Regions from separate parts of the Paenibacillus sp. ALE2 genome, predicted to be linked through region 3. Evidence: riboswitches for the same ligand, from Rfam matches in the RefSeq annotation. Region 3 holds a riboswitch; each other region holds the start of a gene.
What was found. Region 3 has a riboswitch for cobalamin ahead of ACXHJ1_RS07585 (ABC transporter substrate-binding protein). Riboswitches for the same ligand answer to the same signal wherever they lie in the genome.
Positions count from the first base shown of each region.

Region 1: it holds a riboswitch for cobalamin, as region 3 does, so the genes downstream of both, cobJ (precorrin-3B C(17)-methyltransferase) here and ACXHJ1_RS07585 (ABC transporter substrate-binding protein) in region 3, are expected to answer to the same signal.
Region 2: it holds a riboswitch for cobalamin, as region 3 does, so the genes downstream of both, metE (5-methyltetrahydropteroyltriglutamate--homocysteine S-methyltransferase) here and ACXHJ1_RS07585 (ABC transporter substrate-binding protein) in region 3, are expected to answer to the same signal.

Region 1 is NZ_CM134213.1:1,976,941-1,984,192, reverse strand. It holds gene ACXHJ1_RS08615 (sirohydrochlorin chelatase) at 1-345, opposite strand, end outside; gene cobJ (precorrin-3B C(17)-methyltransferase) at 440-2,236, opposite strand; cobalamin riboswitch at 2,546-2,731, opposite strand; gene ACXHJ1_RS08605 (LOG family protein) at 2,789-3,343, opposite strand; gene ACXHJ1_RS08600 (uroporphyrinogen-III synthase) at 3,543-4,400, opposite strand; gene ACXHJ1_RS08595 (GerAB/ArcD/ProY family transporter) at 4,502-5,656, opposite strand; gene ACXHJ1_RS08590 (hypothetical protein) at 5,700-5,924, opposite strand; gene ACXHJ1_RS08585 (Ger(x)C family spore germination protein) at 5,917-7,134, opposite strand; gene ACXHJ1_RS08580 (spore germination protein) at 7,134-7,252, opposite strand, start outside.
Region 2 is NZ_CM134213.1:1,948,889-1,956,140, forward strand. It holds gene ACXHJ1_RS08465 (PadR family transcriptional regulator) at 1-103, opposite strand, end outside; gene ACXHJ1_RS08470 (DUF6985 domain-containing protein) at 484-1,017, shown strand; gene metE (5-methyltetrahydropteroyltriglutamate--homocysteine S-methyltransferase) at 1,105-3,423, opposite strand; cobalamin riboswitch at 3,582-3,777, opposite strand; gene nrdG (anaerobic ribonucleoside-triphosphate reductase activating protein) at 3,967-4,464, opposite strand; gene ACXHJ1_RS08485 (anaerobic ribonucleoside triphosphate reductase) at 4,461-6,410, opposite strand; gene ACXHJ1_RS08490 (AbrB/MazE/SpoVT family DNA-binding domain-containing protein) at 6,703-7,173, opposite strand.
Region 3 is NZ_CM134213.1:1,748,272-1,755,523, forward strand. It holds gene ACXHJ1_RS07570 (xanthine phosphoribosyltransferase) at 136-753, shown strand; gene ACXHJ1_RS07575 (nucleobase:cation symporter-2 family protein) at 747-2,054, shown strand; gene ACXHJ1_RS07580 (hypothetical protein) at 2,307-2,438, shown strand; cobalamin riboswitch at 2,821-3,024, shown strand; gene ACXHJ1_RS07585 (ABC transporter substrate-binding protein) at 3,244-4,827, shown strand; gene nikB (nickel ABC transporter permease) at 4,843-5,772, shown strand; gene ACXHJ1_RS07595 (ABC transporter permease) at 5,787-6,602, shown strand; gene ACXHJ1_RS07600 (ATP-binding cassette domain-containing protein) at 6,602-7,252, shown strand, end outside.

The DNA of each region.
Region 1 (7,252 bases), 230 kb from region 3:
GCGGTTAAGCAGTATGCTAACGATTTTTTCGTGAACGCCAATCGGACGTCCGTATACAAATTCCACCTGCGGGTATTTTGCCTTTGCCCGGTCGATTGCCTTCGGAATATCAATTTTGGCATGCACTGCTGCGAACAAAATAATCGGAATAAAAACGACACGCGTCGCCCCTTTGTCCACACACGCCTGTACTCCTTCGGCAATACTTGGGCGTGCCAACTCCAGAAAACAGGTTTCTACACACGTACCTGGCGCCCGATCTGCCACCGCTTGCGCAAATTCCAGTAGTTCCTGATTACCCTCTGGGTCCCGACTTCCATGTCCAACCAACAATATTGCATCCACTGCTGTGTTTTCCTCCTCATTGATAGGGATAGCCTACATGACGCCCTATTTTATATATATGCTTGTATCCTGTTCATCAAGCCTACCAACCCACTTAATCACCACAAACCGCGTTCACTTCTACTGTTGCTGGTGCATCTTCATGTCGGAAACCCGCAACGATGCCTACACGTTTAAAGAATTTATGAAAACGCTCGTTCGGATGCCCTTTTTCCTTATATTCAGCAATAATGTTCTCCACGATATCCGTAATCTGATCACCCGGAATCCCTTCCGCTACGGGCTGAGCGGCATGAGCATTACGGCCAAATTTTTTGCCGCCGAGAAACAGATCGTATCCTCCCTTGCGATAGACGATGCCGATATCCTCCAGCACCGCTCCATAGCAAGCCATGCCGCATCCATTCAAAGCAATACTCGTTTCCTTGGGTGCCTGTAATCCGCCAAGTACAACCTGTAGATGCTCAGCCACAGGCACCGCATCATCTTTCTCCATATTGCAGAAGTCGCAGGCCTTCACCTTAAACACATCGCCGATCGGCATGACAATGAATCGTTCATCCCGAAGCCGTCCGACCAGTTCCTCGGGGTCTGCGCACGGCACGCGCAGCACGATCTGATGATCTGGCGTGTATTCCAGCTCGCCATCATCACCCGCTACCTCGGCAAGCAGTGCCATCTGCCGAGCAGTGAACTTCTTGTTTCCCACGCCAGGGGAAACCCCCACCTCAAACAGTGCAGGCTTGCCAAAGCCGCCTGACGCCTTCCCAGTCGTAGCCACCGTTGCCGTTCCGACGGCGCTCTGGGCGGTAGGCGCTTGCCCGCTCCAGCGAGCATTGGCTTCGCCCGGCAGCTTGCCGCCGACAGCTAGGCGGCTTAGTGCCTCTGCTGCCAGCGATGCTGGAGCCGCTCCGGTTGGCTTCGCGGGCGCAGCCTGCACGGTAGCCATCGCCTGCGGGCGTGCTTGCGTGGCAACCGCAGCGCTGCTCGCGGAAGGCTCGGGAGACGCAGTCAGAGCTCCACCTCCCTGCGGTGTATCCAGTGCGCGATCCTCTTGCGCGCCCAGCGACCACGGCTCCGCTTCCGTGCGAAGCCGCTGATGCGGTTTGAGCACTTGCTCGGTCGCGTCCAGCGTGTATTTACGCTGATAGCCGCGCGGAGTCACGATTAACCCGTCATACACTGTCGTCGAGGAATTGCCGATGATTACGGTCGTCAGCATCCCGATATCATGGTTCAGCATATCTTCCAGCGTCGTTACAATAACCTGCTGACGTTCACGATAAGCACTCTTCACCAGTCCAACTGGAGTTTGCGGATCACGGTAACGGAGCAAAATGGACTGCGTCTCCACAATCTGGCGGGTACGTCGACCACTGCGCGGGTTGTATAAGGCAATCACAAAATCAGCCGAAGCCGCAGCTTCTACACGCTTCACGATCGTTTCCCACGGGGTCAGATGATCACTCAGACTGATTGTGCAAGCATCATGCATAACCGGCGCTCCCAACAACGAAGCACAGGATTGAATAGCCGAGATCCCCGGCACAACTTCTACCTCAACCCCGTCCTCGCGACGCCAGCCTTTTTGCATCAGCACTTCGTACACCAGCCCTGCCATGCCATAGACCCCAGCATCTCCACTGGAAATGACGGCTACCTTCTTACCCATCTCTGCTTGGCGAACCGCCTCCTGCGCACGGCTCACTTCTTCTGTCATCCCTGTGCGTACAATCTCCTGTCCGTTCAACAACGGACGGATCAAATCAACGTAGGTATTGTAGCCGATAATGACCTCACTTTCGGCCAGCGCATCCAACGCCCGTTTTGTGATATGTTCCATATCTCCTGGTCCAAATCCAATCACCAGCAATTTTCCTAATGGGCTCATCGTGCTCCTCCTATCATCCTTTTCAGGGCAGCTATACTATCTATTTCAATAATTTGTGGCATCCTTTAACTCAAAAAACCCCCATCCTGCCCGGATGGGGTTCCTATGTACGTATCTCTCTTACCAGACGAAACAGCGTAAGAAGACAGTTCTTGTCTTCCTCCTATCTGCCGTTGTTTTCCATCTGTTTTGTTTACGCTTCAAACGCTGCTGCACGTTCATATCCACGCAAACCTGTAACCAACATGGAAAAAGCAACGTGTGCCTGATTTCCTGATTTCGTACACCCATCCTCTCCGCGAAGGTTAACGGTGCATACAGATCAAGGTAGGTCTCCTGGCTTGGCATCAACGGATTCTCTCGTCTTCCCCGTTTTGTACGAGTGACCATTTAAAAGAACCCTCTTCCTTACAGTGGCGGGACCGCTCGGGACTTGCACCCGATTCCCTGTTACCCTTTGCTCAACCGCAAAGGCACCTTGTCTGTCCGCTATTTGATTATGGGTCTTATCATAACCTTGCCTCAATCAGTTGTGCAAGCACGAAAAAAGCTTTATTTCAAGTTCTCTGCTTTATTTTTCAACATATGCAGCAGTTCATCCGGGTCCGCAGATATACTCAGTAGCGCTGGATGATCAGCTCCGGTAAACCCTTCCTGCACGCTATGACGTACCATTTCTACCAACGGGTCAAAATATCCATTCACATTCAGCAGCCCAATGGGCTTGCGATGTATACCGATTTGCGCCCAGCACAATACCTCGAACAGTTCCTCAAAGGTTCCCAAGCCTCCCGGAAGGGCTATAAACGCATCGGCCATCTCGCTCATCGCCGCTTTACGTTCATGCATGCTTGCTACCTCAATAAACTCGGTAACTCCCCGATGAATGATCTCTGCATCGAATAACAGGGTGGGCATAATGCCGGTGACCTGACCGTCACCCGCCAACAGTCCATCCGCCACCTTACCCATCAGCCCTCTGCTGGAGCCACCATAAATTAAACGGATATGCTGGCGAGCCATAGCTTCACCCAGCTTGCCTGCCGCCTCAACATATACCGATGAATGTCCAGGTCTGGACCCTGCAAATACACAAATAGAATTCATAAATGTCTCAGCTCCTGTCCTCAATATCATGCATCGAAACTTATTCATTATATTAGATAAATATTTTCGCTATAACAAAAAACTTTGCGATGCATGTCCAACAAAAAAAGATAAAGACCTCGTAGGCCCTTATCTCTATTTTACTCTGTATTAGTAAATATAAGTTCATTTTTAGCTTACTGCATTTATCAGTTCTAGCTCATTTCAAATGACCGTTCACGCTCTTCAGACCACAGCCATGCACCGAATCGCTATGTTCGAAATATTTGCCCAGTTCCACCATCATCGCACCCATGCGCTCTTCAGTTGGAAATACGACTCGTTCAATCCCTTCTTCCAAAATGGATTGTGCAGTCACCTTGCCTACCGATACAGCAATGACATCTTCACGAAAAGCTTCCAGTAAATCCTCCATTCGATTTTGCTTTCTGGCATATTGGGCCAAAAATCGAATTTGCGGACCACTCGTGAACGTAACGGCATCAATCGTACGGTTTATAACATCATCTAGTAGCGCCTGCAATTTTGCTTCTTCAGGTGGGATATGCTTATAAGGAAGTACTTGGCGGGTCACTACGCCTTGCTCATCCAGCCACTCTACCAACCGGGGGGCCGGGTCTCCATGCAGTTGCAACAGTACTTCCTTCCCCTTCAGATCATATGGGGCAAAAGCCCGTGTCAATCCGATCAAACTTCCGTCCTCGTCCCGTACTGCTGGCGTAAAGCCACGCTTTTTGAGTCCATTGACCGTCTTGTAGCCCCGTGCTGCAATGTTGGAGGATTGCAGCAACTCTATAATCTGCTCGGCCACGCCCATATCCTCTGCCATATCGAACAGAGCATCCAGTCCCATACCTGTCGTGAAGATGTACCAGTCCGGAGGGTTCTTCACCCACGATACAACAGCGTTGCGCAGCTCGATATCATCCAGAAAAACAGTCCCCTGGGCCGGGCGTTCTACTGGCTCGCCCCCCATCTTCATAACTAGCAACGCCATTTCTTCTGCTTTACGGGGACCGGCAAGAGCGACTCTCTTACCTGCCATGCGTTGTGCCATGCTGTTGCCTCCCTTGTAGATGTCGTATTTCTTTCTACCAAGTATACAATCAGAAAGGCAAAAGACAAATAAGAATTACTTTTTCGATAAATACAGTAATCTTATAAGTGGGCGTGTCCTGTTTCGCTTTCCTGCTGGCCTTCTTTCTGATCACTTCTATCCCTCTCCCTGCCAGATGATGAATTATCATCACCTCTCCCTTTAAATTTGGGTCGGAGCAACATCCACAGCAAGAAGGGCATGAATACAAAAAAGATGACCATCACCGCAGTCCATTCCCGGCTGAAATCATAAATTTGTACGATGTTGGAGAACAGCATAAACGAACAGACATAACCTAACAAACCTAAGGGCCAAACCATCAGACTCCCCCAGACATGGGCAAACATGCGCTTTACCGCCAAACTGGTAACGTACAGATCAATTCCAATCTTCGTAAGAAAGGCTGGTACGGTCAGTGCTGCCACGAACAAGTCGAACCGATCCAGAAAGTCCGTTAGTTGCAACTGACGCACCAGTTCATACGATGGATAAAACAGTCGTGACAAGATAGGAACTCCAATCACCAACTCCGACAGCAACACCAGCATGATTATAGTAGCGGTTCCGAGTAAATGCCCCAACCACGCACTACGTCCATTATAGCTCTTCCCAGAAATCACAAAGGGAACCATCATGATATCGGCCATATAACCTAGCATCCGCCAACTGCCTTTAATAACTCCATCTACTTCCGGATGTAAATAGGGTCTCAGCATCGAAAAATCCATATTACGTCCAAAAAAAAGCGGCATAGTCAACAACGTCACAATCAACAACGGTACAAAAATCTCGGTCATATTGACGAGGGTACTTATCCCCCCTTTAACCATAAATGCCAGAGTCAACAGCACAATAAGAGATACGATCACAATCGGAGTCAGCGGCAAAAGCACCACCTCCACCAGATCGGTAATAATCCTCAAATCCCGCGCAAAAATGATCAGAAATAAAATAAAGTAAATTGCAAGCAGCACACGCCCCGACACAGGGTGAGAGCTTACCATCGCCTGCATCAGATCCTGATCAGGGAAACGGCGTTTGAGTTTCAACATCGCCCAGATCGGCAAGCAGAGCACAATGGCTGCAATTATACAGGTCCAGTAGGCATGCTGATTCGCGTGATCTGCTGCCTGCGCCGGAGCATGTATAAGGGTAATACCGACCTCCATCAATACACTAAACAGCACAATTTGTCTGGTTGTGAACTGTTTCATGCAGGTACATCCTCCTTTTGCCCGCAGGCATCCATTACACGATTTACAACGCGGTGGGGAGCCACATGTCAATAAATCGGGTCAGCCAAGTAGCCACATAAACAGTGCTCTTCGTCGATGTGCCGTAAATCCAGATACCAATGCTAATGACATACAGTACGCGGGAGACCCAGCGATTGACGGCAGGTGCATTGCTAATACGTTTACGGTCAATCAGATACATGAAGAGCATAGCCAGCAATAAAGGTAATAGAAATACTTTATTCATTCTGGATTTGCTCCTTTTTGACCCCGAATGGCTTGGTGACCGCCCCGATATTCTCAATATGCACGACCGGATCTATGGTGACCTCCACCTTGGGATACAATTGCTCCCACTGAGGTTTAATCCGTTTCCACTCATCCGGGTGATTCGTAATAATAGCCCGGCCCAGGCCAAGCACGTCTGAATGATACTTTTGCTGAATCACATGAACACCCTCTCCCAGCTCCCTCTTAATTTCCTCGACCGTTTGCTGCTCCAGCCACTTCAAATTCTCCTCCCTGGAAATATCGAAGCTCGTCTCATTTTCCTTCACATTCCCATTGCAGTTCATATGAACCGTCATTCGAATTTCGTCCCCCCGAATAAAAGGCTCGATATGAACTTTATTTTCGATGAGATGCACAGATATATAGCCTCTACCTTTGGGAGGGGGGATAAAAATTTCCGTTTCCTTGGCTTGCTCCATACCCAACAGCAGAAACCGACTGAGGTGGTTATCAATAATCCCTGTTAATCTGTCTTGGCGAAAGACAGCCAGTCCATCAACCTGAATATTTGTCTTCTTGTCTTTAAGACTATCAGGCCCATTCTTCACCAGAGACATTACCGGAACTATCGGGTCAATGCCTTCCAGCAGGACGGAATTCATCAGCAGCTTAACGGAACGAGGTTTTTTCATATAGGAAAAGTTGAGCTCACGCACCATTTCCGCTGGATATTGCTCAATCGGAGCATCTGCCTGAAGCACTTCCATCGCTGACCCCTTTGTGATAACAACTAGGGAAGACAGACGATTCTGCGGAATACGTGCAATGACATCCATCATTTTGCTAATCCCTTCTCGTGCCAGCGTCTCCCCGAACAGCAGCACCCGTCGATGAGAGTAATTCAGTGTTCGCGAAACCTCTCGCTGTTCCTCAGTACTTGCTCCCCGAAAGCTTGGACCTGTTTTGGACTCCAGGTAGTAGGACTTCGTACCACTGGTACCTCCCCCTCCTCCTGTGCTACCCGAAGATCCGAGCTGTCCGGGCAGAGCAATTTGCATCGTTACCCGGTATTGATCGCCTTCCTTATCCAGTCCGGTACCCATCACAAAGGCCACATCATTCACTTCACGGCGATCCCAACATCCTCCTAAAAGAACAGAACAAAGCAGTAGACAAAAAAGTACAGCTGCTTTACGTATTTGCTGTGTATTTGATGTGGGCTTCATCACCATCCCTCCTCGGTTTTAGGCGATCCGTTCATCTCTTTCTTCGCTCGTTTGTTGTTGTCCTTACCAATCCATGAAGGACGTTTGGTCATTTTCCACCAAGGTGCACGGACGATAA
Region 2 (7,252 bases), 200 kb from region 3:
AGACGGCTTGAGCCAATTCGTAGCCATAGCGGTCTCTACGTCCAATTAGAACTAGAACGCATAGTTCCAGTACCCCTTTTTTGAATTGGATGTTCACATTCACGAGCGATGCTCCCTTCCTGATGTAATCATAATTCATAGGTGTCGTTCGGAATAAGGGGAAGAAACGTGTGTTTGTGCATAATTTGTCACGGGTACTAATTATAAATCAGTAGTCAGGTATAATTTAACATCATGTACTGATTAATGCAAGGTACTAAATTTTTAATAATAAAATCTTCGGGTCAAAATGGGCCGGTTTTCTTTCTTGAAGGCTTACACGAATAGCAAATCTTGTAGAAAAAAGTAGTTTTATTTGGAAATTCCTCGATTTCTGGCTGGAAACACCCATAGAATGTTACTTTAATTTCATTCATTAAAATGATAGATTGTAAAGTGTTCAATAGAGCTAAAGATTACCTTTTATGAAGAGGTGGATAAAGGATGGACTGGAAGCACTGGTATAGGGAATTGGAACAGGATGATGAGACTTGGGATGTGTCGGAGGAGGTTGTACTGCGTGGTGTGGTACATCTTGATTTTTGCGGGCATCCGTCGGAGGTAGAAGTCGAATTTATCGTGGGAGCCGACTCTGAAGAACAGGCACAGGCTATAGAAGAACCTACGGAACCTCAGAGAAAGACATGGGAGAAGTATATGGCATGTTCGTCAGCGATCCATCCTCAAGTATTGCAGTCCATATACCAACATTATGTAGACATCGTGGAAAAGTATCGGAAGGCATACAGCTCATGGGGAGAGGACCCTAATGAATATGCGCCTTATGTGGAGCGACCAGAGCAATTGCTGGATCGAATGCAGCTTATATCTATACTGATTTCCGACTCATCGGAAAAGGATGAACTATATTTGAATTTTAATTGTTCCTGGGATCGAGAGCATGGCTTAGGCGTACATCTGAAGCAGCTAAAAATCGAGCATATTCAAGGTTTATATACATTATATGACTTGGAATAAATAACTCCCTTCCGGTCTCTAATAGAAAGACCGAAAAGGGAATAGGATATGATGGATATAATAACGTGATTGGATACGATAAAAATATTAGTTGGATACAGACAGCACGGCTCGGGCTGCTTGAGCCGCCTGTACCATTTGCCGCAACGCGGCAACAGATTCCTCCTTGGTGCGGGTTTTCAGCCCACAGTCTGGATTAACCCAGAACAAATCTGCTGGCAGTACGCGCAAGGCACGCTGAATCATGCTTAGCATTTCTGATTCATCAGGAATGCGCGGGCTGTGGATATCGTACACGCCCAGACCGATGCCTTTGTCGTACACCTGATCCTCAAAGCTAACAATCAGTTCACCATGACTACGAGAGGTTTCAATAGAAATCACGTCGGCATCCATGTCTGAAATGGACTGGATCATATCTTGGAATTCGGAATAGCACATGTGTGTATGGATTTGGGTCGCAGGTTCAACAGTGGCCGTGGTCACAAGGAAGGCTTGAACCGCCCAATCCAGATAGGCCTGCTGTTGTTCTTTTTTCAACGGGAGCCCTTCGCGAATTGCGGGTTCATCCACCTGAATCATGCTAATACCCGCTTGTTCGAGTGCCTCTACCTCTGCCCGTAATGCCAGAGCTAATTGCAAAGCAACTTGCCTGCGTGGAATATCATTACGTTCAAAGGACCAGTTCAAAATGGTCACAGGGCCTGTAAGCATTCCTTTAACTGGCTTGGAGGTTAACGATTGGGCAAATGCCGTCTCTTCTACAGTCATTGGTTGATCGAACGACACATCTCCGTAAATAATCGGCGGTTTAACACAGCGGGAGCCGTAGGATTGCACCCATCCGTTTTGTGTAAAAGCAAAGCCTTTTAGTTTTTCGCCAAAAAACTCAACCATGTCGGTCCGTTCAAATTCCCCATGTACAAGCACATCTATGCCAATGTCCTCTTGGATATCAATCCATTCCTTGATCTGCTGCTGGATGAATGTCCGATATTGCTCGGCAGACCATTCTCCTTTGCGATAGTGCAGACGGGCCTTGCGAACCTCAGCAGTTTGCGGGAAGCTGCCGATGGTCGTCGTAGGCAGTGGGGGTAACTTCAGCCTATTTTGCTGAATTATACGGCGCTCGGCGAAAGGAACGCTGCGTGATAGTGGCTCCTTTGCCAACAGGTTGGCCAAATCGGCAGCTGTCTGTACCCTTGCCGCTGAGCTGTTGAAGCGGGCTACCGCTTCCGCACTTTGCTCAAGCTTGGCAAGTGCGGATGGATCATGCTTACCAAGTGCAGCCGTCAAGACTGCGATTTCATCCAGCTTTTCATCGGCAAAGGCTAGGGCATGCACCAGCTCTCGGTCCAGCTTGTGCTCTGCTTCCAGACTGACCGGCACATGCAGCAGACTGCACGATGGCTGCACGATAAGCTGTTCTGCATTGATTTGTTCTGCTAACTGGCCCAACAGCGCAGCCACGGCATTCAGGTCGCTGCGCCATATATTGCGCCCATCAATGACACCAGCACCCAGCGTTTTCCCTTTGGGGAAGCCATGTCGCGATATATGCTGGACATTTTCGCCATCATCATAGACAAAGTCAAGACCCAGTCCCTGGACCGGAAGTTCAGTCAGACGCTCATAATGATCTAGGCTACCAAAGTAGGTTTGCAGCATGATGTTTAAGGAGGGAGCAGCTTGGGTCAAAGCTTCATAGACCTCCTGAATAATATCCAGATCCTCTACTGGGAATGAGGTGGTCAGGACAGGTTCATCGATTTGGACCCATTGTACGCCTTCTGCTGCTAGTTCGGACAGGACTCGGGTGTATAAAGGCAGGAAGGTTCGTATAATAGAGGCCAGATCCTTACGATCATAGCCTTTGGATAAAACAACAAATGAGTAGGGACCGATGAGAACCGGTTTACCGTCAATACCTAGCTCCTGCTTTGCTTCACGATAAGCGAGTAAGGGCTTATTTTCAGTGAGCACTGGAGCCGCATTTTCCAATTCGGGAACGATGTAGTGGTAATTGGTATTCATCCATTTGGTCATTTCGCTGGCGGTAGCTCCCTTCTGCCCACGTGCCATCCCGAAATACACAGACAGAGGAACCGGACCTGTAGGACGATAGTTGAACCGTTCGGGTACGAGACCGAACATCACAGATGTATCCAGCACATGATCGTAATAGGAAAAGTCTCCGACAGGAATGCGATCAATCCCTTTGTCACGTTGCTTGCTCAGATGCTCCAGACGCAATCTTTTCATCTCACTATGCAGTTCACTTTCGTTAATACTACCCTGCCAGAAGCGCTCCAGTGCTTTCTTCCATTCCCGGTTCCCGCCGATACGCGGATATCCCAGATTACTGCTAGTCAAACCGGACAATGTAGATCGTTCGTTAATGGACATGTAGGTTTCCTCCTAAGTGGTAGCCAGTTTATTTTTACGTACCAAAAAAGGCATTCTGTCCCCAAGGCTAAAAATGAGTAGGGGAAAGAATGCCTCCGCGATTAAAATTCAAAAATACGGCGACTGCTCTTAACACCTCCCTATCTTCCGTAGGTACTGCGATGTTGTTAAAATAGGCAGGTCTCCTGACTTACGGATCATGACGTTCAGCATCCCTTCCCGGTCTGTGGACCAGTGGGTGTATGAGCAGCTGAACATTCCCCGTTTACAGTGGCGGGACCGTCCCGGATTTGCACCGGCTTCCCTTTTAAGTCTGATCTGAATAGAACAGACACCTATTTCCAAACTATAAGATTAAGGTATGACGAATAATTATGCACTCGTATACTTGTTCACCATCATAAGTGAAACTCACAGGATGTGCAATAGAAACAGGAATAGAAACTGGAGTGGAATCTGTTAGTTATATGCAAAAAAGACAAGCCCAACCCATCGTGGGGGACTTGTCTTTGGTATAGCATCTTGCTAAATAGAACATCGCCTTTAAGCTAATGAAACGGTGTAACCTGCTTGAGTACTGGCTTTCACATCTACCAGGCGCTGATTACGGCTGCCCCGAAAGGGGAGGGTCAGATCTTTTTGCTGTTCAACAAAACGGCCATCTACAATCACGTCACACAATAGTGCCAGCTCCTGTCGCTCCTGATCCATGAGCAGATCTTCGTAGACAAAGCCTGTGTAGGCCCAGACGGTTCGGTCGGGACAAGCCGCGCGGAAGTCACGTACAAATTGCGAGCATTCTGCTGCTGAGAAAAAAGGGTCTCCCCCGCAGAGAGTCAATCCGTCCAACAGCGGATTATCCATGATATCACGGATGACCTCCTGTTGACGCTCGGGCGTGAATGGCTCCCCTGCGCGGAAGTTCCACGAAGCTGGATTAAAGCAGCCGGGACAGGCATGGCGGCAACCACTAATGAATACAACGGTGCGCAGGCCGTATCCTTCATTCAGAGATTCTGGAATATAGCCGCACAAATTCACTTATGCTTCACCCGGTCGCGAACTTCCGCTTGCTTGGCAGCATTAAAACGAACGGTATAATCACCTGTCAGATATCCGGTTACCCGACGTAAACGCTGAAAGTGCGTGTGTTCCTCATCCGTGCCGCATTGAGGACAGCTTGTCCCGATAATTCCTTCATAGCCGCATTCCGTACAACGATCCACCGGATGGTTGATGGAGAAGTAGCCAATGTTCTGATGCAGCGCGTATTGAACAATTTTAAGAAACGCCTCCGGGTTATTCCGCGCATTACCGTCCAGCTCGATGTATGAAATTGCACCCGCATTACATAGATTATGGAACGGAGCCTCCAAGCTGATTTTACGAGCAGCCGGGAGCTTGTAATACACCGGAATATGGAAGGAATTCGTGTAATATTCCCGGTCATTTACTTCAGGAATAACTCCGAAGTCACGTTGATCCAGCAATGTGAACTTGCCCGACAGCCCTTCGGCAGGTGTCGCGAACAGTGTAATATTTAGATTGTGATGTTCACTCATTCGATCACAATACACGCGCATGGAGGTGATGATTCGCTGTGCTTCACGGTATACAAAATCATCCTCTCCGTGGTGTTTTCCGTATAATGCTTTCATACACTCAGCCAGCCCGATAAATCCGATCGAAAGCGTACCGTGCTTTAGGACGCTTCCCACCTTCTCATCAGGTGCCAGTTCTTTTCCGCCTTCCCATACCCCTTCGCGCATCATAAAGTCCGAGGCTTTGGCTGGCTGGCTGGTCTGGATATGATAGCGATGGATTAGACCGTCTACTGCAATTCGCATAACCTCTTCCAGTCTCGCGTCAAAGCGGTCACGGTCAGGTGTCAGACGCTTGCCTGTGCAAATACCATATTCAATCCCGAGCCGTACCAGATTAATAGTATTAAATGAGAGATTACCCTTGCCGCTCTGGCGGTTTCTGCCGAAACGGTCAGAAATGGTACGGGTACGGCAGCCCATCGTGGCAATGATGGTATCCGGGTTATCTGCGCGGTAATAAGGCAGATTGAAGGTAGCATCCACATTCACAAAGTTGGGATACATCCGCTTGCTGGAGCATTCTACCGCTTTTAAGAACAAATCGTAGTTGACATCGCCTTCTGCCTGGTTGACTCCTTTTTTACATTGGAAAATATGTTGTGGGAAAATAGGAGTTTCCCCGCTGCCCAGTCCACGAATCGTGGCTTCCAGCAACGATTGCGAAACAAGCCGACCTTCAGCAGACGTACACATCCCGTAATTCAATGAAGTGAATGGAATTTGCCCCCCTGCCCGACTGCTCATCGTGTTCAGGTTATGAATGAGCGATTCCGCCGCCTGCCGGGTTTCTGTCTCTGTCTCTTCGCGTGCGAATGAGTATGAACGAGGACAGACCTCTTGCAAGTGAGTATTGGCTAAATGCAGCTCGTCGTCAGACCAACGGGAGTCTAGCTCTTCCTCGAACAGCCGGAGTCCTTTGCGCAGATGCTTGCGGAAGGAACGAGCAACGTATGGAGCTAGATCCCAATCTATTTTATTGGCAGAGACACCACCAAATTGGCTATTTTGTTGAGACTGGAATATGATGGCGACCAGTGCCATAGCAGACATAATTGTTTGTGGTGTGCGTACAGAGCCATTGCCTGTATTGAAACCGTCTTGTAGCAAACGACCAAATGGGATAAAGATACAATTTGTAGTTCCGAGCGCATATTGGTCCAAATCGTGAACATACACATACCCATGGTCAATCGCGTCTGTTAATTCAGGCGGAAGTACACGCAGGCGCGCATACCATTTGGCATATTCCGAGCCAAGCTTGCTCATTTTACCGCTGAACGATTCTCCATTTAAATTTGCATTCTCCCGCAGCATGTCCAGATCTTGTGCCCCAATGACTCGCTCACCGATGTCGTATAATTGATGTTCCTCCAGCACCTTCATCGTAAAACCCTCCATATAGTAAAAAATATATATTTTTCACAAAAACAACATATTGATGATATCTAGTGATAACCAATTGTTTCGATCTATATATTGTATATACGTAGACATTGAGAGTATGTGACTATTGTCACCTTGATAGAGGCGAGAAGCAGGAAAAGGCCAGGTATAGAATAAGGGACACATTCACAGATATGCACCTTACTCTACACCTGGCCATTGTAGTTACAGTGAAATAAGTAGGTTTTCGAGTACATCGTATATGATATTGGGAAAAAAATTTTTAGAAGGTTTAGAGCAGCTTTTTCAGTTGGGACACACGGCCTTGGGAAATATCGAGCATTTCTGCATACACTTTTTGTGGCAGGTTCGGATGTTCCTGAATCAGCTTGCGGAGCTTTTTTACCATTTCACCTTGTTGCACTCTGGAATGCTTGGGCTGCCAGGTAGTGTTGGCTTGGTTCGATTTGGTATGTTCTTGAGCCTGGATGGCATCATTGCTTGTGGCATGTACATGTTCATCGTTCTTTAATAACTGGATGCAATCAGCGCAAATAAAGCTGTCCCGAAAATAAGTTAAATGATCCACTACGCCGCAAAATTTGCAGGAGACACCCGTGTATTTCCTTAATACAAATCCTTCTTCATCTACGAAGAATTCAAGCGAATCACCGATATTGATATCCATAGTGGTGCGCATTTCCTTAGGGAGTACAATTCGCCCCAGCTGATCCAGAGGCCGTGTCATTCCGGTATTTTTCATCAGCGCTTCCTCCTTCAATGATATATCCTGATTATACCAAAAAATATCATTTTTAGCTTTATATAAGAAAAAGAAATTG
Region 3 (7,252 bases):
ATTTGTGCGCCAATCCGTCAGGGATTACGACCCCAAGGACAGGCTTCACTTGAGAAACGACTCAAGGGAGCTTGTCCTTTTTTGGTTTTTGCAGGTTTTATTCTATTTTAAGTACAGAGGAGCGATATTCGCATAATGAAAGCTTTGGAAGAACGTATTCGTCAAGAGGGACAAATTTTATCCGATACGGTGTTAAAGGTAGATTCATTTTTGAACCATCAGGTGGATACAGCATTAGCATTGGAGATTGGTAAGGAGTTCGCACGTCTGTTCGGCAGTGCTCCAATTACCAAGGTGCTTACTATTGAAGCTAGTGGTATTCAATTTGCTATGGCCACTGCTATTGCTTTGGGAGTACCGTTCATTTATGCGAAGAAAAAGAAGGCGATCACGCTGAATGAACAGGTATACTTCGCAGAGGTTCATTCGTTCACTCGGCAGGAAACCTATCAGGTGAGCATTTCCCAAAAATATCTCGATGCCAGCGACCATGTGCTGATCGTGGATGATTTTTTGGCAACTGGTGCAGCTTTGGTCGGACTTACCGATATTGTGAAGGAAGCAGGAGCAGAGCTGGCCGGAGTTGGCTGCGTAATTGAAAAGAGCTTTCAGGAAGGCCGTGGACTGTTGGAGCAAAGAGGTATTGCCGTACGTTCTCTAGCGCGTATCGCTTCCATGGCACCGGGCGAAGTCCATTTTATAGAGGAAGCTGGCACGGTAATTCCTCCCGTTAAGGAGAATGTGGGATGTTAAGTAAACAAAAATTATTTGCGCTGGGTTTCCAGCATGTCATGGCGATGTACGCCGGAGCCATTGCTGTCCCTCTAATTGTAGGGGGAGCGCTGCACCTGACGCCAGCCCAGATGGCTTATCTAGTGGCTGCTGATCTATTCACTTGCGGGATTGCTACATTATTACAGATTATGGGCACACGTTTTTTCGGAAGTAGACTGCCTGTCATTTTGGGCTGTACGTTTACGGCAGTAGGACCCATTATCGCAATTGCTTCGACATCAAATCTGGCGACAGCGTACGGTGCCATCATTTTGTCCGGTATATTTGTGGTGCTTGCGGCACCGTTGTATGGCAAACTATTACGCTTTTTCCCAACAGTGGTTACCGGCTCGGTCGTTACGATTATCGGTCTATCCCTTATTCCGGTGGCGATGAACAATGTAGCGGGTGGTCAGGGCAGCGCGGATTTTGGACAGCCGCGTAATTTGCTGCTGGCGCTGGTTACACTACTGGTTATTCTGCTTGTCAATCGAGTAGCCAAGGGCTTTTTACGCTCGATTTCCGTTCTTATTGGTCTGTTCGCAGGTACTGTAGTTGCCTATGCGATGGGAATGGTGCATTTTGCTCCCGTAGCGGATGCTTCGTGGGTGAGTATTGCGCAGCCGTTTTATTTTGGCAAGCCGGAGTTTAGCATTATGGCAGTATGTACGATGATTATCGTCAATATTGTGAGCATGGTCGAGTCTACAGGGGTTTATCTGGCAGTAGGTAAAGCGATTGATCAGAAAGTGGAGCAAAAGCAAATCGTCAATGGACTTCGTTCGGAAGGACTTGCGATTATGTTGGGCGGTATTTTTAATGCGTTCCCTTACACGGCCTTCTCCCAAAATGTGGGTCTGATCTCGCTGACTCGCGTCAAATCCCGTAACGTTATTTTTGCTGCTGGCGGCATTATGGTCGTCCTCGGTTTGCTGCCTAAGCTGGCTGCCTTGACGACAGTGATTCCTAACGCTGTGCTGGGCGGGGCGATGATCGTCATGTTTGGCTCGGTTGCTGCATCAGGCATGTCTATTTTGTCAGAAGTGGATCTGCGGAAAGAAAGCAATCTGCTGATTGCAGCATGTAGTATTGCCGTGGGCCTAGGCTCAGCTGTTCTGCCGCAAATGTTCGACCAACTGCCGAGCTTTGCCAAAATGCTGCTGCAAAACGGCATCGTATCTGGCTCGATTACGGCAATTGTCTTGAACATTGTTTTGGCAAGAAAACAGGGTGAATCGGTCAAAGGCGTTAATGTCTCAGAAGTTCCACAGAAGGTTTGATGAATAGGAAATAAACAAAAACAGCCGGAGAGAGGGCGTAGCCTCTTTTCCGGCTGTTTGGCATGGGGTTATCCAGAACTAGTTATTTATTAAGCAGCATGAAATTATTGATAAAACCCTCTTTCTGTATGAAGATCGGGGTTTGGATTTTCGAGTGGTAGGAAGAGGCATGGTATAATCTACCTTAAGGACTTTGGATAGTGGTGGATGTTTTCGGATCACGGCGCAGCTTCCCGAAAGGGGGTGAAGCCGATGGTCAACCTTGTGTCGTGCTATGATGTGCTGCGTTGGATGGTTACGTTACTAAGCCTGGTGTTTAGTATTCGTAAGCTTTATCGCTGGCTGCGTCGGAAATTTCGGAACAAGCGAAAACCCACCGCGTAATTAGGTTGGCCCCTAACGGTGGGTTTCGTTCGCATTAACATTCAGTTATGCAGCGCGCCGTGGTGGTGATCCACAGCCTTTCAAGTCCTAAGAGTCTTTGCCGTTGGAGCGGCGAAGGCTCTTTTTAGTATACGGATACAGTGGTTATCTCTATACCTAATTTTAACACGTGAATTGTGTGCACGCAACGTTAAGACATACCTTCAATTGCGCGCAAGCAATGAATAGCCTTGGTCTTGATTCACACTATATCATTCAAATTTAAATTATTACGCAACATTTGTTGACAAGCCAGTAGCAACAAAATAAGATAATCCTAAATCGTAATAAAAAGGAATAAAGGAAGAAAACAGGTGTGAGCCGGACAACTCTATATACGAAGTTTCGTAGAGACGATGTAGATAGTTGTTGAGCGTGTTCACTTAAAAGGGAAGTTCGGTAGATTCCGACACGGACCCGCCACTGTATACAGGCATCAGCAGGGTACTGCTGGAGCTTTCAGAATAGCCACTGGAACTGTGAGGAACCGGGAAGGCCTGAAAGATAAGCCTGGAGTCAGGAGACCTGCCTGTTTTGACATCACTGTCAGACCCACGGGATGCTGGGGAGGTGGTTAGGCGTGCTGCATACGGAATGTCTGAAACCGATCTGATCCCTTCTATGTTTTTGGAGTTGGCTTTGAGGTGAGTTTTGACATTTTATAATGAAAGCATTTCTGACTGCTGGTCAAGTGGTTGGGAATGCTTTTTTCGCGTTTTGCGTTAGGTTTATACGATATTTTACAAGATAGAGGAGGACATGTGGGATGATAGGCAATCGTAATAGGCGTTCATGGTTCATATGTACAGGATTGCTGCTGCTGATGGCAGTTATGGCTCTTTCGGGATGCGGCACAGCCACGAAGACGGAGGATAGCTCAGGCAAGGGTGAGAATACGCCTGCACAACAGACTCCAGCAGGTAAAAAGCTGGTGATGGCGTATACGTGGAAACCGTCAGGCGTCGATCCGCATGGAGACAATAGCTGGGATGTGATGCGTTCCGGTGCCGGTGAGACACTCATTCGTTTGAATGAAAAGTTGGAGCCTGTGGCTTGGCTAGCCAAGGAATGGAAGCACGACAGTCCTAACGTGTGGACGTTCAGCTTGCAGGATAGGGTCACTTTTCATGATGGAAAGAGTATGGATGCAGCAAGCGTAAAAGCATCTTTGCTGCGCTCTATCGAGAAAAGTCACCTGGCGAAGGATTTACTGGATGTGAAGTCCATTGATGTAACTGGTCCGCTGACGCTGAAAATTACGACAAACCAGCCGAATGCAGCGCTGGTATCCAATTTGGCTGATCCGTCAACGATTGTACTGGATGTGGCATCCATAAAAGATGAGCAAAGCTACCCTGCAATGACAGGTGCTTTTAAAATCAAAGCCTTCAACAAGGATCAATCCTTGGTCGTCGAGCGTTATGACGGATACTGGGGCGAAAAGGTGCGATTGGCCGAAGCGACGATGAAATTCATTACGGACGGTAATTCGCGCCTGATGGCGTTGCAATCTGGTGAGGTGGATGTAGCGACGGATATTCCGGTAGATAACGCAGAGGTATTAAAAAAGAACGACAAGCTACAAGTGCTGTCGGCTCCATCCTTGCGCACCCATATGATTGTGTACAACATGGAATCACCTGTGTTCAAGGATGCAACCAACCGTAAGGTGGTGGACAGTCTGATTCCGCGCGCATCCATTGTGAGCGCCGTTATGAGGGGCTTCGGCACGGAAGCAAGTAGCCCGTTTCCGAGCATTCTTCCCTTCGGTAAGATTGAGCGTAAAGCATTGGACGGAACGACAGAGCAGTTGTTGACGAAGGATGGCTGGCAGAAGGATGCCCAAGGCACATGGTCCAAGCAGGGCAAGCCATTCGAGGTTACGCTGCTGACCTTCCCTCAGCGTCCGGAGCTATCCGTCATGGCTGAGGTTATTCAGAGCCAGTTGCTGAATGAGGGAATCCAGGTCAAGATTCGCAAGGTGGAAAATATCGACGAGGCATTGACCAAAAATGATTGGGATTTTGCTATGTACAGCATGCTCACGGCCCATACAGGGGAGCCGCAGTATTTTATGGACATGTTCTACTCCTCTACAAGTGAAGCGAATGTAAGCCGTTATGCTTCCAAACCGCTGGAGAATATTCTTCACAGCCTGAAGTTGGCGAAGGATACCGCACAGCGTAATGCGGTAACACTGCAAGCGCTGGATATCATCAATACAGATTTACCGCAGTCGTTCATTGTGCACCCTGACAATGTGTTTGGTGTGAAAAAAGGAGTAAAGGGCTTTACACCGCATCCGATCGAGTATTACTACATTACAGCGCAATCTGATATTGCAGAATAACGAGCAACGTATCCTATGATTCGTTTTATATTGGAACGTGTGGCGCAGCTGCCCATCATTGTATTCGTTGTATCTACGCTGACTTTTGTACTGATGAGGCTGGCCCCTGGTGACCCTGCTCTCATTTTGCTCACCGCGCATAATGTTCCTGCTTCTGGGGAGGCGCTAACCGCGCTGCGAAACGAACTGGGCTTGAATGAGCCGCTTCATATTCAATATGTGAACTGGCTGAGGGATGTGTTCACAGGACATTGGGGAACCTCGTATGTGTCCAAGGAGTCAGTGCTAAACGAACTATGGAGCAGACTGCCCGCTACGGTGGAGCTAGCTTTGGCGGGCTTTGCCGTCATGGCGGTGCTTACGCTTGGGATGGGACTGGCTGCCTCGCTAAAAGTCAGCGGTCCACTAGATCGTCTGGGCAGGCTGTTCGCTTTGCTGGGATCGTCAATTCCTTCTTTTTGGCTTGGGTTTCTGCTGATCTATCTATTTTCCGTTCGCTTGGGCTGGCTCCCATCCATGGGAAGGGAGGACTGGACACATTTAGTACTCCCAGCGCTGACGCTTGGTGCAGGATTGGGAACGGTGCAAGCCCGTGTATTGCGTGCTCAGATGCTGGAGCTGAGTGACCGGAATTTTGTGAAGGCAGCGAGAGCTCGCGGTTTTTCACGTATGCATATTCTCTTTTTTGAGATATTTAAACATGCCGTTCTGCCTATGATCACGCTGTTAGGTACGAATCTATCATTTATGCTGGCAGGTAACGTCATCGTAGAAACCATTTTTTCATGGCCAGGGTTAGGAAAGTATTTTATAGATGCAATTACGCAGCGGGATTACCCGGTGATTCAGGGATATGTTATGTTTGCCGCGTTTTTAATTGTAGGTGTTCAGTGTTTGGTGGATGTGGTCCAGACGGTGATAGATCCAAGGCTGCGTTTGCGTTAAGGGGGAAGCTGAAAATGAAAAAGATACGGCTTTCCTTTAGAGGAAGCTTGCTGGCAGGGGGCGCACTGTTTGGCCTGATCGTGCTGCTTGGGTTGCTGGCTCCCTGGGCCGCTCCGCATGATCCTCTGCATGTGGACCTTCTGAACCGTTTGGCACCACCCAGCCGTAAATATCCTTTCGGTACGGATCATCTGGGTCGGGATGTGCTGTCACGGCTCATTTATGGAATTCGGACAAGCGTATTAATCGCTTGTGCGATTACGGTAGCTACGCTGTGTATTAGTCTGCCCACAGGCTTGCTCATTGGTTATGTGCGAGGACGTGTGGATCAGCTGATTATGCGGGGAATCGACGGCGTACTGGCTTTTCCTGATATTATTTTAACGGTGGCGATTGTGGGTATTTTGGGCCCGGGTTTCGTCAACATGGCCTTAGCGATTATTGCGGTACGGTGGGCGGGCTATGTCCGCTATATCCGTAGTTTGGTTCAAAAAGCCTGCCAGGAGGACTATGTACGGTATGCTCGTTTGTCTGGCAATTCACACATTCGCATACTAAGACGTTATGTATTGTCACAAGTATGGCCGCAATTGTTGGTTTATGCGGTATGGGATATCGGCCGCGTGGTATTAATGATTGCGGGGCTCTCCTTTCTTGGACTGGGTGTACAGCCGCCCAAGCCAGAGTGGGGTGTGATGCTGCATGATGCAACCTCGTATTTTCAGGTGGCTCCGCATGTGATGATCTTCCCGGGTTTAGCGATTATGCTGTTTGTGCTTGCCTGCCAGCTTCTGGGTGATCATTTTTCAGAAAAGGGGGCTGCGAAATAGTGGGCGAGCACTCTGTTATAGGGCGGATGGATACGACAGAGCAAGCGTACGTACGAAAACCGTTGTTACACGTGGAACATTTGGAGATTTGCCGTACAGGTGTAAGAGCCAGCGAAAGCGAAAGCAAACCGCTATTACGGGATGTGAACTTTTCCGTCTACCCAGGGGAAATTGTAGCCTTGACTGGGCCAAGTGGATGCGGCAAAAGTCTGACCGCACACGCAATCGCGGGTATGCTGGACCCAGGTGTTGGTGTTACGCAAGGGTGCATCTACTATAACGGGGAAGACATTATTCCGTTCCATGAACAGCGCTGGCAAAGACTGCGCCGTGGGGAAATTGCCCTGCTCATTCAGCAATCGCTGAGCGGGCTGAATCCGATCCGTACCGTCCGTGCCCAGCTGACGGATACGCTTAGACTGAACGGGCTGCGCCTGATGCACGCCCAGAAGGAGCTGGGGCAAGCTGATGCTGCCCTGTCCCACACTGCATCGCAGCCCCAGGGCGTGCTGTCACGGATGCGGCAGATGTTGAACCGTGTCACGGAGCTGGCTGGAGGCCGTACTATTCCAGGGCAGGAAGCCTATTTGTGTTCTCTGCTCCGCAAGGTCGGTTTTGCCGATCCTGAGCATATTCTGTCATCCTATCCT